DNA from 3 places in the Streptomyces sp. NPDC050263 genome. Region 3 is predicted to be linked to each of the others. Evidence: riboswitches for the same ligand, from Rfam matches in the RefSeq annotation. Region 3 holds a riboswitch; each other region holds the start of a gene.
The links. Region 3 has a riboswitch for thiamine pyrophosphate ahead of thiO (glycine oxidase ThiO). Riboswitches for the same ligand answer to the same signal wherever they lie in the genome.
Positions count from the first base shown of each region.

Region 1: another riboswitch for thiamine pyrophosphate. It lies ahead of thiC (phosphomethylpyrimidine synthase ThiC); the one in region 3 lies ahead of thiO (glycine oxidase ThiO).
Region 2: another riboswitch for thiamine pyrophosphate. It lies ahead of AB0J04_RS03055 (thiamine ABC transporter substrate-binding protein); the one in region 3 lies ahead of thiO (glycine oxidase ThiO).

Region 1 covers NZ_JBFAKW010000010.1:18,408-23,075, forward strand. Annotated here, with positions in the region: gene AB0J04_RS06725 (SsgA family sporulation/cell division regulator) at 23-469, shown strand; gene AB0J04_RS06730 (YibE/F family protein) at 783-2,045, opposite strand; TPP riboswitch at 2,867-3,056, shown strand; gene thiC (phosphomethylpyrimidine synthase ThiC) at 3,049-4,668, shown strand, end outside.
Region 2 covers NZ_JBFAKW010000004.1:137,429-142,096, reverse strand. Annotated here, with positions in the region: gene AB0J04_RS03065 (phosphatidate cytidylyltransferase) at 1-1,193, shown strand, start outside; gene rlmN (23S rRNA (adenine(2503)-C(2))-methyltransferase RlmN) at 1,366-2,472, shown strand; TPP riboswitch at 2,495-2,602, shown strand; gene AB0J04_RS03055 (thiamine ABC transporter substrate-binding protein) at 2,685-3,779, shown strand; gene AB0J04_RS03050 (iron ABC transporter permease) at 3,755-4,668, shown strand, end outside.
Region 3 covers NZ_JBFAKW010000005.1:32,856-37,523, reverse strand. Annotated here, with positions in the region: gene AB0J04_RS03375 (Rv2175c family DNA-binding protein) at 1-270, opposite strand, end outside; gene AB0J04_RS03370 (FAD-dependent oxidoreductase) at 355-1,557, opposite strand; gene AB0J04_RS03365 (hypothetical protein) at 1,673-2,023, opposite strand; TPP riboswitch at 2,076-2,187, shown strand; gene thiO (glycine oxidase ThiO) at 2,185-3,360, shown strand; gene thiS (sulfur carrier protein ThiS) at 3,357-3,557, shown strand; gene AB0J04_RS03350 (thiazole synthase) at 3,561-4,355, shown strand; gene pknB (Stk1 family PASTA domain-containing Ser/Thr kinase) at 4,585-4,668, shown strand, end outside.

The sequences.
Region 1 (4,668 bases), on a different contig from region 3:
CGGCAAATGACGGGGTAAGGCGATGCGCGAGTCCGTGCAGGCAGTACAGGCAGAAGTCATGATGAGCTTCCTCGTGTCCGAGGAGCTCTCGTTCCGCATCCCGGTGGAGCTGGGGTACCAGTCGTGCGATCCCTATGCCGTGCGGCTCACCTTCCACCTGCCCGGTGACGCCCCGGTGACCTGGGCCTTCGGGCGCGAACTGCTCATCGACGGGGTGGGCAGGCCGTGCGGCGAGGGTGACGTCCGTGTCTCGCCCGCCGATCCCGACGTGCTGGGCGAGGTTCTGATCCGGCTTCAGGTCGGCGGCGACCAGGCCCTGTTCCGTTCCTCGGCGGCGCCGCTCGTGGCCTTCCTCGACCGCACCGACAAGCTGGTCCCGCTGGGCCAGGAGGGTGCGCTGGCCGACTTCGACGCGCATCTGGACGAGGCGTTGGACCGGATCCTCGCCGAGGAGCAGAGCGCCGGCTGACGGGACGGCGGCGAGTGGTAGCAGAACGCTTCGCCACTGGTGAAGCTATGCAGGAACGCTTCTCCTGTGACGCTGCGACCGATCGGCTGGAGGGGCCTTCTCGGGCCTTCTCGTGCTTCCGGGGGGCTTCCCGGTCCTTCTGGGTCGCTCCCCCGGACCTCTTCGTTGGGTGCTCCCCGGACCTCTCCCTGGGGTGCTCCCCCGGCAGACCGTCGGGGGAGCCTGGCGGAGAGCGGGCCGGGGCCCAAGTCGCCGATGCACCGATGCGCCGGCTCGCGGAGGGACTCCCGCCCCGGCCTCCCGCCCTCCGGCTCTAACGCTTGCGTCGCCTGCCGCGGCCGCCCCGGCCCTGGGCGGGACCAGCGGCAGCCGCTGCCACCGCAGCGGTCGGAGCCGTCGGAGGCGCCGGAGTCGTCTCCTGGGCCGGCACGGACGCCGTTCCCGGGCCCGGCCGGTCGGCGGCGACCACCAGCGCGGCCAGGGCCGTTGTGACGGGCACGGAGGCGACCAGGCCGATCGACCCGACCAGGGTGCGCACGATCTCCTCGGCGACCAACTCGCTGTTGGCGACGGCGCCCACGCTGCTCTGCGCGATCGAGAACAGCAGCAACAGCGGCAGCGCTGCACCGGCATAGGCGAGGACGAGCGTGTTGACCACGGACGCGATGTGGTCCCGGCCGATGCGGATGCCGGCCCGGTACAGCCCCCGCCAGCCCATCGACGGGTTGGCCTCGTGCAGCTCCCAGACGGCCGAGGTCTGCGTGACCGTCACGTCGTCGAGGACACCGAGCGAACCGATGATGATGCCGGCGAGCAGCAGACCGCTCATGTCGATCGACGGATACAGGCCGTGGATCAGGCCGGTGTTGTCGTCCGTGTTGCCGGTGAGCGCCGCCCAGTCGATGAACAGCGAACCGAGGATGCCGATGAGCAGCAGTGAGATGAGCGTGCCGAGCACCGCGACGGAGGTGCGGGCCGAGAGGCCGTGACACAGATAGAGCGCGATCAGCATTATCGCGCTCGCCCCCACCACCGCCACGACCAGCGGGTTCGAACCTTGAAGGATCGCCGGCAGCACGAAGAAGTTCAGCACCAGGAAGCTGATGGCCAGCGCGACCAGCGCCATGACGCCCCGAAGCCGCCCGACGACCACGACGGCGACCGCGAAGATGATGGCCAGCACGCCCATCGGGATGCGCCGGTTCACGTCGGTCACCGAGTACTGAAGGTCCTTCGGCGCGGAGGGCTCGTAGGCGACCACGACCTTCTCGCCCTGGTCCAACTGCCGTGACTGGTCCGGCTGGACGATCTCCGTGAACGTACGGCCCTTGTCATTGCCGGTGTCCACGCGGATCGTGGCCCTCTTGCAGGAGCCGCTCGCCTGCTGCTGCGCGGACGAGCCCTCGGCCGTCGAGGTGTCGCCGGTCGGGGTGTCGCCCGAGGCGTTCACCGACGCGCAGCTCACCTTCACGACCTTGGTGACCGTGGCCTGCTGGGTCTGCCGGTCGAAGCCGACTCCGGTGCGCTCGTGCGCCGGAGCTCCGCCGGGCCACAGCACGACGAGCCCGACCAGCACCGCCGCACCGAACGGGATGAGGATGGCCGTGATGACCTTGCGCAGGTGCTGCGAGACGGGGGCGGCCGGACCGTGGCTGTGGCTGTGACCGTGGGAATGCCCGTGGCCCCCGCCGGAACCCGGGCCGTGCCCGTCGCCGGCGCCCGAGCCGTTCCCCCCGCCGGAACCGGGGCCGTGACCGTGCCCGCCGGAACCCGGCCCGTTGCCGTTGCCTTCGCCGCGGCCATGATCGTGACTGCCGCCGTGGCCCTCGCCTGGCTCGCTCCGAAGACCACCACCATGGCCGCTGCCGTGACCGCCGTCGGGGCTCTGCCCATGTCCGTGCTCGCGGTCACGGCCGTATTCGTCGCCGGGGCCGGGGCCGTATCCGCGCCCTTGACTGCGCCCGTTCCCGTATTGGTAGCCGGTTCCGCGCCCGCCGCCGCTGCCGGGTGGGCTGTGCCCGGGCCCTCCGCCAGAGCCCGGCCCTCGGCCCTGTCCCGGCCCTTGACCCCTGGGGGCACCGCCGCGCGCCGGTCCGTCCAGCCCGCCCAGTCCACCCAGCCCGCCGGCGTATCCCGGCCCCTGTTCGGGGCCGTGCCCGTGGTTGCGTCCGTGATCGTGACCGCCGTTGAAGGCGCGGTCGTCACCGGGGCCGCGTCCAGAGCCGTTGTCGTTGCCGCTACCAGGGCCGTCGCTCGGGCCGTTTCCGGCGCCGGGCCGGCGGGGCGGCTCGGGCGGTGGGTACGGAGGCTGGTGTGTCGTGGTCACCGACCGATCATCGCAAGAACGGTAGGGGCCCTCTGTTCACCGCGCCCGAATTGACGCTAGCGTGGAGGCACCTTTGCACACGCGGGAGCTCGGAGCACCGGGCTGAGAGGGCGCTGACCTCCGTCTTTGCGATGTTTCACGTGGAACGTCTCTCGAGTCGAGTGATGTTTCACATGAAACCTCGGCAGGCGGTAGCCGCTGCGTCGACCGCCGAACCTGTTACCGGGTAATGCCGGCGTAGGGAGTAGGTCTCATGACCAACAAGGACGCACGCACGCCTGCCTCCGTTCGGGACGAAACGTCCCAGGAGGTCGGGAAGTCCATCGGCTGGCACAAGGGGTACGTCGAGGGCACTCGCCCCGACCTGCGCGTGCCGGTCCGTCAGGTGCATCTGACCAACGGGCAGTCGGTCGCGCTGTACGACACCTCCGGTCCGTACACCGATCCGCTGGTCGACACGGACGTCCGCAGGGGGCTGCTGCCACTGCGCGACAACTGGATCATCGGCCGTGGCGACACCGAGGAGTACGCGGGCCGTCCCGTCCGCCACGAGGACGACGGCATCAAGCACACCTCACCGCGCGGTGGTCTGCGCAATCTCGACGCGGTCTTTCCGGGGCGGCCGCGCCTGCCCCGTCGTGGCCGGGACGGCAAGGCGGTGACTCAGCTCGCGTATGCCCGCCGGGGTGAGATCACCCCCGAGATGGAGTTCGTGGCCATCCGAGAGAACGTTTCTCCTGAGGTGGTCCGCGAGGAGATCGCGGCGGGCCGTGCGGTGTTGCCGGCCAACGTCAACCATCCGGAGATCGAGCCGATGATCATCGGCAAGCGCTTCCTGGTGAAGGTCAACGCCAACATCGGCAATTCGGCGGTGACGTCCTCCATCGAGGAGGAGGTCGAGAAGATGACCTGGGCGACCCGTTGGGGCGCCGACACGGTCATGGACCTGTCCACCGGCCGCAACATCCACACGACCCGCGAGTGGGTCCTGCGCAACTCCCCCGTCCCCATCGGCACGGTGCCGCTGTACCAGGCGCTGGAGAAGGTCGACGGCCGCGCGGAGGAACTGACCTGGGAGATCTACAAGGACACGGTCGTCGAGCAGGCCGAGCAGGGCGTCGACTACATGACGGTCCACGCCGGTGTCCGCCTGCCGTACGTCCCGCTCACCGCCAACCGGAAGACCGGCATCGTGTCGCGCGGCGGCTCGATCATGGCGGCCTGGTGCCTCGCGCACCACAAGGAGTCGTTCCTGTACGAGAACTTCGAGGAACTCTGCGAGATCCTCGCCGCCTACGACGTCACCTACTCGCTGGGCGACGGGCTGCGGCCGGGTTCCATCGCGGACGCCAACGACGAGGCCCAGTTCGCGGAGTTGAGGACGCTCGGGGAACTCAACCGGATCGCGAAGCGTTTCAATGTTCAGACGATGATCGAAGGCCCGGGCCATGTCCCGATGCACAAGATCAAGGAGAACATCGACCTTCAGCAGGAGATCTGTGATGAAGCTCCGTTCTATACGCTCGGCCCGCTGACGACGGACGTCGCGCCGGCGTACGACCACATCACTTCCGGCATCGGTGCCGCGATGATCGCCTGGTGGGGCACGGCCATGCTCTGCTATGTCACGCCCAAGGAACACCTGGGCCTGCCCAACCGTGACGACGTCAAGACGGGCGTCATCACCTACAAGATCGCCGCCCACGCAGCCGACCTCGCCAAGGGGCACCCCGGTGCGCAGGAATGGGACGACGCGCTGTCCGACGCCCGCTTCGAGTTCCGCTGGGAGGATCAGTTCAACCTCGCCCTCGACCCGGACACGGCACGGGAGTTCCACGACGAGACACTCCCCGCGGAGCCGGCGAAGACGGCG
Region 2 (4,668 bases), on a different contig from region 3:
CTGCCCAGGGTCCTGTCCAGGGGGCCGCCCCGGCGGGTCCCGCGTACGATGCGCCTGAGGCGCAGCAGACTCGCCCCATGCCCATCGTCCCCGACGTACCCGCACACGGCGGAAACCAGGATGACGACCGGGGGGCCGCTCGGCCGGGCGGCCCCTTGTTCCGAGACGAGCCCCACCACGGCGCGTCCTACGGCACCGCGTCCTACGGCAACCCGCCTTACGGCAACCCGCCTTACGGCGGCACGCCTTACGGCGGCGAACCCTACGGCGACGCCGCTCGCGGCAACGACACCCCGTCGGCACGGCCCCCTGCGGCGGTGCCGCAGAATCCGGAGCCCATGTCCGACGTCCCGCACCCTGCGCCCGCCCCGCAGAAGAAGAGCGCGGGCCGAGACCTGGGCGCGGCCATAGGGGTCGCGGTCGGGCTCGGTGCGGTGATCCTCGCGTCGCTGCTCATCGTCAAGGCCGTGTTCGTCGGCGTGGTCGCGGTCGCCGTCGTCGTCGGTCTGTGGGAGCTGACCAGCAGGCTGCAGGAGCGCAAGGGCATCAAGGCGCCGCTCGTGCCGCTCGCGGTCGGCGGCGCGGCGATGGTCGTCGCCGGTTACGTCCGGGGCGCCGAGGGCGCCTGGGTCGCCATGGCCCTCACCGCGCTCGCGGTGCTGGTCTGGCGGATGACGGAACCGCCCGAGGGCTATCTGAAGGACGTCACGGCAGGCGTCTTCGCGGCCTTCTACGTCCCGTTCCTGGCCACGTTCGTCGCCGTGATGCTCGCCTCCGACGACGGGGCGTTCCGCGTCATGACGTTCCTGCTCCTGACGGTCGTCAGCGACACGGGCGCGTACGCCGTCGGCTGGCGCTTCGGCAGGACCAAGCTCGCCCCGCGCATCAGTCCCGGCAAGACCCGCGAGGGTCTGCTCGGCGCGGTGTCGTTCGCGATGGTCGCGGGCGCGCTGTTGATGCAGTTCCTGATCGACGACGGCACCTGGTGGCAGGGCCTGGTGCTCGGCTTCGCCGTCGCGGCCAGCGCCACGCTCGGCGACCTCGGCGAGTCCATGATCAAGCGGGACCTGGGCATCAAGGACATGGGCACGCTCCTCCCGGGCCACGGCGGCATCATGGACCGGCTGGACTCGTTGCTCCCTACGGCTCCTGTCGTCTGGGCCCTGTTCGTGCTGTTCGTCGGCTCCGGCTGACCCACCCGCGCAGAACGGCTCGCACGGGCCCCCGCCCCGGTCTCCGGAAATTCGCCAACAGCGTCCGGTCTCCGGGGCAGGGGCCCGTCGCTGCGAGGCCGCCCTGAGGCCGTTGCCGCTGTGCCGAGCGCGGCACCGGTCACACGATTCGATCTGCGACACTGGTACGGCTATGCCTAAGCCCGGAGAACTCACTTTCGTCGCCCCCCGCGGAGCCCAGAAGCCGCCGCGGCACCTTGCCGACCTCTCGCCCGCCGAGCGGAAGGAGGTCGTGGCGGAGATCGGTGAGAAGCCGTTCCGTGCCAAGCAGCTGTCCCAGCACTACTTCGCGCGCTACGCGCACGACCCGGCGGAGTGGACGGACATCCCCGCCGGTTCGCGCGAGAAGCTGCGCGAGGCGCTGCTGCCGGACCTGATGTCGGTCGTCCGGCATCTGTCGACGGACCAGGGGACCACCCGCAAGACCCTGTGGCGGCTGTTCGACGGCACGCTCGTGGAGTCGGTGCTGATGCGCTACCCGGACCGGGTGACGATGTGCATCAGCTCGCAGGCCGGGTGCGGGATGAACTGTCCGTTCTGCGCGACCGGGCAGGCGGGGCTGGACCGGAATCTGTCCACCGCCGAGATCGTCCATCAGATTGTCGACGGCATGCGGGCGCTGCGGGACGGCGAGGTTCCGGGCGGGCCGGCCCGGCTGTCCAACATCGTGTTCATGGGCATGGGTGAGCCGCTCGCCAACTACAAGCGGGTCGTCGGCTCCATCCGGGCGCTCACCGACCCCGCGCCGGACGGCCTCGGGCTCTCGCAGCGGGGCATCACCGTGTCGACGGTCGGGCTCGTGCCGGCCATCCACCGGTTCTCCGACGAGGGCTTCAAATGCCGGCTCGCGATCTCGCTGCACGCTCCCGACGACGAACTGCGCGACACCCTCGTCCCCGTGAACACGCGGTGGAAGGTGCGCGAGGTGCTGGACGCAGGGTTCGAGTACACCGAGCGGTCCGGCCGTCGGCTGTCCATCGAGTACGCGCTGATCCGGGACATCAATGACCAGGCCTGGCGAGGTGACCGGCTCGGCCGGCTGCTCCGCGGCAAGCCCGTGCACGTCAACCTCATCCCGCTCAACCCGACGCCGGGCTCGAAGTGGACGGCCTCGCGGCCGGAGGACGAGAAGGCGTTCGTCGAGGCGATCGCCTCGCACGGGGTGCCCGTCACCGTCCGGGACACCCGCGGTCAGGAGATCGACGGGGCCTGCGGTCAGCTCGCGGCCACCGAGCGGTAGTCTTTAGGCCATACACATCTTCATATTCCGACAGGGGAGCGCCACAGCGCTGAGAGTGCGGCACCCAGGCCGCAGACCCTCTGAACCTCGCCCAGGTCATTCTGGGTAGGAAGTTCGGTCATCACTCGAGCTGTTGCGCCCTGCCCGGATGTCCCCTGCGGACACCCGGGCAGGGCCGCGTCTCTTCCTGGTCCACCCCAGGAGGAAAACCAGTGCACAACAAGACCTTCAAGGCCGCGGCCCTCGGGCTCGGCATGATCGCGCTGTCCACGCTGTCCGCGTGCGGATCCACGGACGGCGACGGCAGCGAGGGAGTGGCGGCGGAGTCCAAGACCGTCACCCTCGTCAGCCATGACTCATGGGCCGTGTCCAAGACCGTGCTCGCCGACTTCGAGAAGACCTCCGGCTACCAGGTGAAGGTCCTCAAGGACGGCGACGCCGGGCAGGCCGTCAACAAGGCCATCCTCACCAAGGACAACCCGCAGGGCGACGTCTTCTTCGGCGTCGACAACACCCTGCTCTCCCGCGCGCTCGACAACGGGCTCTTCCAGCCGTACGAGGCGAAGGGGCTGGACCAGGTCGGCAGCGCGTTCCAGCTGGACGCCGAGAAGCACCGGGTCACGCCGATCGACTTCGGCGACATCTGCGTCAACTACGACAAGGCGTACTTCACCGAGCACAAGCTGACCCCGCCGGCCTCCTTCGACGACCTCGTCAAGCCCGCCTACAAGAACCTCCTCGTCACCGAGAACGCCTCCACCTCCTCACCCGGACTCGGCTTCCTGCTCGGCACGGCCGCGAAGTACGGGGACGGAGGCTGGGAGGGGTACTGGGCGAAGCTCAAGGCCAACGGCGTCAAGGTCGTCGACGGCTGGGAGCAGGCCTACAACGAGGAGTTCTCCGGGTCCGCCGGCGGCAAGAAGGCGGGGGCCGACCGGCCGCTCGTCGTCTCCTACGCCTCCTCACCCCCCGCCGAGGTGATCTACGGCGACCCGAAGCCGACCACCGCCCCGACCGGGGTCGCGGCCGGCACCTGCTTCCGGCAGGTCGAGTTCGCGGGGCTGCTGAGCAACGCGCACAACAGCAAGGGCGGCAAGGCGCTGATCGACTTCCTGATCGGCAAGGAGTTCCAGGAGGACATGCCGCTCAACATGTTCGTCTATCCGGTGCGGACGGGCGCGCAGATTCCGGCGGAGTTCACGCAGTACGGGCCGCAGGCGAAGGACCCCGAGACCCTCGCCCCGGCGAAGATCGCCGAACACCGCGACGACTGGGTCAAGTCATGGACCTCGCTCGTACTGAAGTGACCGAAGCAGCCCCCGGCAAGGGCAGCGGCGCCAAGGGGAGCGCGGCGGCGCGGCTCGGGCTCATGGCCCTGCCCGTCGCGTTCTTCGCGGTGTTCTTCGCCTACCCGGTCGCTGCGATCGTCGCCCGGGGGCTCGACGTCGACGGGAGCTGGCGGTTCGGGCGGCTGTGGGACGTGCTCGCCCAGTCCGACGTCCGGCATGTGCTGTGGTTCACCACCTGGCAGGCGCTCGTCTCCACCGCGCTCACGCTGTTGGTCGCGCTGCCGGGGGCGTATGTGTTCGCGCGTCTGGACTTCCCCGGCAAGCAGGTGCTGCGCGCGGTCGTCACCGTCCCGTTCGTGCTGCCGACGGTCGTCGTCGGCACGGCGTTCCTGGCGCTGGTCGGGCGGGGCGGCCTGCTCGACGAGCTGTGGGGCGTACGGCTGGACACCACGGTGTGGGCGATCCTGCTCGCGCACGTCTTCTTCAACTACGCGGTCGTCGTTCGGACCGTGGGCGGGCTGTGGGCGCAACTCGACCCCGGGCAGGAGGAGGCGGCGCGGATGCTGGGCGCGTCCCGGCTGCGCGCCTGGCGCACGGTGACCCTGCCCGCCCTCGGGCCGGCTGTCGCGGCCGCCGCGCTGATGGTCTTCCTCTTCACCTTCACCTCGTTCGGTGTGGTGCAGATCCTGGGCGGTCCCACCTTCTCCACCCTGGAGGTGGAGATCTACCGGCAGACCTCCGAGATCTTCGACCTGTCCACGGCCGCCGTCCTCACGATCGTCCAGTTCGCGGCCGTCGGCGCGGTCCTCGCCGTGCACGCGTGGACCGTGCGGCGTCGGGAGACCGCGTTGCGGCTGGTGGACGCGGCCGTGACGGCGCGGCGGCCGCGCGGGGCCGGGCAGTGGTC
Region 3 (4,668 bases):
GAAGAGCCACTCCAGCATCTCTTCGTCCGTGAAGCCGTCGTCCCGCAGCAGGGTCAGGGTCCCGGACAGGCCCTTGACCACCTTGTCCTCGTCGATGAAGGCGGCGGGGACGTGCAGTGCGCGGTTCTCGCCACGGCGTACGGCGATGAGCTGGCCGTCCCTGACCAGCTGCCGGACGCGCGTCACCTCGACATCGAGCATTTCTGCGATGTCGGGCAGGGTGAGCCAGGCGGGGACGAGAACATCGGTCTTTGCGTCAATCTCGGTCACGGGAACAAGCCTGCCATCTGCCGCTGACAGTCGGAAGTCGGGCCGGTCCGACCAGGGCGTTCCGGCCGGGGCGGACCGGTGTGTTCAGGCCGGGGCCGTCGCCGTCTTCAGGGGCCTCGCCGGGTCCGCGAGCAGCAGCGGGTCCATGCGCGCGCCCGCCTCGATCAGCCGTCTGCCCTGGGCGAGGTCGCGCGGACGCCCCACGGCCAGCAGGGCGACCAGACGGCCCTCCCGCAGCCAGCAGACCGTCCAGGCCGGTCCGGACGGGTCGCCGCGCCACACCGCGCGGTCGGCCTCGGCATGGTGCCCGGCGTACTGGACGAAGCGGCCGAACTGCTCGGACCAGAAGTACGGGACGGGGTCGTAGACGGCCTGGGGCTCGCCGGTGCTCGCGCCGACGATGTTCGCCGCGACCGTGCGCGGCCCCTGGAGAGCGTTGTCCCAATGGTGGACGAGAAGCCGCTCGCCGTACCTTCCCGAAGGGAAGGAGGCGCAGTCGCCGACCGCGTACACGTCCGGCACGGAGGTGCGCAGACGGGCGTCGGCCACGACCTCGCGGTGCGCGCCCAGCTCGACGCCGGAGCCGGTCAGCCAGGCGGTGGCCGGGCGGGCGCCGATGCCGACCACGACGGCGCCGGCGGGCAGTCGCGAGCCGTCGTCGAGGACGACCGCGCCGGGTTCGACGCGCTCCACGCGCGTGTGGGTGCGCAGCACGGCGCCGCTGTCGGCGTACCAGGCGGCCATCGGGGCGGCGACCTCGGCGGGCAGGGCCCCGGCCAGCGGTCGGTCGGCGGCCTCGACGACGGTGACCGCGCAGCCGGCCTCGCGCGCGGCCGTGGCGAACTCCGCGCCGATCCAGCCGGCGCCGACGACCACGACGTCGTGCTGTCGGGCGAGCACGGGCCGTAGCCGTTCGGCGTCGTCCAGGGTGCGCAGCAGATGCACGCCGCGCACGCCCTCGGCGCCGGGCAGTCGGAGGGGTTCGGCGCCGGTGGCGAGCACGAGGACGTCGTACGGGACCGGGCCGCGCTCGGTGTCCAGCTCGTGGTCGGCGGGGCGCAGGCCCAGGACCTCGCGGCCGAGCTCCAGCTCGATGCCGAGGCCCTCGAAGTCGACGTCGAAGGCGGAGCCCTCGGACGTGCCGAGCAGGACGGCCTTGGACAGCGGGGGCCGGTCGTAGGGCTGGTGGGGTTCCGCGCCGATGAGCGTCACCGTGCCGTCGAAGCCCTGGTCGCGCAGGGCGACCGCGGTCTGCACGCCGGCCATGCCCGCGCCGACAACGACCACGCGCCGCGCCGCGGGCCTGCCTTCCTGCGTCTGCGTCTGCGTCTGCGTCTGCGTCTGCGTCTCGCTCACCCGATCACCATAGTCGGATCACCCTAGTCAGCTGACGCCTCGTCAGTCAGCCGTCGTGCGCTGTGACCTGCTCCACGACGCTCGTGCCGCTGCCGTCCTGCGACTCCCACTCCCAGGTCTCGTCGAGGCGCACCCGGCCGTCGGGCAGCTCCACGACGGCCGACACGCAGTGCCCCGAGGACGTCGTCCCGTCGTACTTGAGCTGTACGTAGCGGAAGTCGAGCCGGTCTCCCTCCCGGGTACCCACCAGGCGCCCCCGTACGACGTCGCCGCCCGCGTATTCGGCCCATACCGCGCCGTCCCGCTCGTGGTACGTGAAACGGGTACGGGTGCCGACCTGCCCGGGGGCCTGGTCGGCGACCGGGGCGAGGACCAGGCCGTCGAGTGACCGCGCCATGGGCGGAGGCTCCCTTACTGAGGTGTGCGGGGTCGGGCTAGGGTGGCCAACGTAGAGCACTCGCGGGAGCCCGGACGCACCGGGCTGAGAGGGAGGCTGGCGGCCTCCGACCGTACGAACCTGATCCGGGTCATGCCGGCGAAGGGAGGGGCTGGACGCCCATGTCGTCTCCACTGTCACCGTCGTCTCCACGTACGTCGGACGTCCTCGTCATCGGGGGCGGGGTCATCGGGCTGGTCACGGCCTGGCGGGCCGCGCAGCGCGGCTTCGCCACGGCGGTGGTGGACCCGGAGCCGGGCGGCGGGGCCGCCCGGGTGGCCGCCGGGATGCTGGCCGCCGTCACCGAGCTGCACCACGGCGAGCAGACCCTGCTCGGCCTCAACCTGGCCTCGGCCCGCCGGTATCCGGACTTCGTGACCGAGCTGACCGAGCTGACCGGACACGGCCTCGGCTACCGGCGCTGCGGCACGCTCGCGGTCGCGCTGGACGCCGACGACCGCGCCCACCTGCGCGAACTGCACGCCCTTCAACGGCAGTCGGGGCTGGAGTCGGAGTGGCTGTCCGGGCGGGAGTGCCGGCGCCTGGAACCGATGCTCGCGCCGGGGGTGCGCGGCGGGCTGCGGGTGGACGGCGATCACCAGATCGATCCGCGACGGCTGGCCGGGGCACTGCTGGCCGCGTGCGAGCGGGCGGGCGTGGTCTTCCACCGCGCCTGGGCCGAGCGGCTGTCCGTCGCGGGCGGACGGGCCGCGGGCGTCGTCACCCGGGACGGTACGACGCTGGAGGCGGGGCAGGTGGTGCTCGCCGGCGGCAGCCTGAGCGGGCGGCTCTCGGGGGTTCCGGAGGACGTCCTGCCCCCCGTACGGCCCGTGAAGGGTCAGGTGCTGCGGCTGACCGTGCCGCGGCCGTACGCGCCGTTCCTGAGCCGGACGGTGCGGGCCGTGGTGCGCGGCAGCCAGGTCTACCTGGTGCCGCGGGAGAACGGCGAGCTGGTCGTGGGCGCGACCAGCGAGGAGCTGGGCTGGGACACGACGGTGACGGCGGGGGGCGTGTACGAGCTGCTGCGCGACGCCCATGAGCTGGTCCCTGGGATCACCGAGCTGCCGCTCACGGAGACCCGCGCGGGGCTGCGGCCCGGGTCGCCGGACAACGCGCCGCTGCTCGGGCCGACGGAGCTTGACGGGCTGCTGCTGGCCACCGGGCACTACCGCAACGGCGTGCTGCTGACGCCGGTGACCGGTGACGCGATGGCGCATGCCCTGGCCACCGGGGAGCTGCCGGACGAGGCCCGTCCCTTCACGCCCGGGCGTTTCGCCCTCCAGGAGCAGCCCGCATGAACATCTCGGTCAACGGAGAGCGCCGGGAGGTCGCGCCCGGCACGGCTCTCGACAGCGTCGTCCGCACGCTGACCCCGGCCCCCTCCGGAGTGGCCGCCGCCCTGAACGAAACCGTCGTCCCGCGCGCGCAGTGGCCGTCGACGTCCCTCTCCGAGGGGGACCGCGTCGAGGTCCTCACCGCCGTCCAAGGAGGCTGACCCATGGCCGACGATCCCTTCGTCCTCGGAGGTACGTCCTTCTCGTCCCGGCTGATCATGGGCACGGGGGGCGCGCCCAGCCTGGAGGTGCTGGAGCGGGCGCTGGTGGCGTCCGGGACCGAGCTGACGACGGTCGCGATGCGCCGGGTCGATCCTTCGGTGCACGGGTCCGTGCTGTCGGTGCTGGAGCGGCTGGGCATCCGGGTGCTGCCGAACACGGCGGGGTGTTTCACCGCCGGGGAGGCCGTGCTGACGGCTCGGCTGGCGCGGGAGGCGCTGGGGACGTCCCTGGTCAAGCTGGAGGTCATCGCCGACGAACGGACGCTGCTGCCGGATCCGATCGAGTTGCTGGACGCGGCGGAGACGCTGGTGGACGACGGGTTCACCGTGTTGCCGTACACGAACGACGATCCGGTGCTGGCCAGGAAGCTGGAGGACGTGGGGTGCGCCGCGGTGATGCCGCTGGGGTCGCCGATCGGCTCCGGCCTGGGCATCCGCAACCCGCACAACTTCCAGCTGATCGTCGAGCACGCGCGCGTGCCGGTGATTCTCGACGCGGGGGCCGGTACGGCGTCGGATGTGGCGCTGGCGATGGAGTTGGGGTGTGCGGGGGTGATGCTGGCGTCGGCGGTGACGCGGTCGCCGGACCCCGAGCGGATGGCGTCCGCCATGCGGGCCGGGGTCGAGGCGGGGAGGTTGGCCCGCCTCGCCGGGCGGATCCCCCGCCGCTACTTCGCGCAGGCGTCCTCTCCTGCGGCGGGCCTCGCGGCGCTGGACCCCGAGCGACCCGCGTTCTGACCGCCGGTCCAGCCCCGAAAAAGCGTCTCCCACCCACGCACCACCCGTTTCCTCTCGGCCGATCCGGTCGGCCGAGAAGTGGGCGTCGCTCGTGAGGGCTCAGCCCCGTCGGCAGCCGACCCGCCATGTGCCCGCCCGCCCATGACTCGCGTCACAGCTCGGCTGCAGTCGGGGGTCGATCGTGGTGGAGGTGGGGGTCGTGTCAGTGGCTGCTCGTAGACTCGCCTGCGTGGACACGACCCTTCAGGACCCTCTGGTCGGGCAGGTGCTCGACGGCCGGTACCGCGTCGAGGCGCGGATCGCGGTCGGCGGG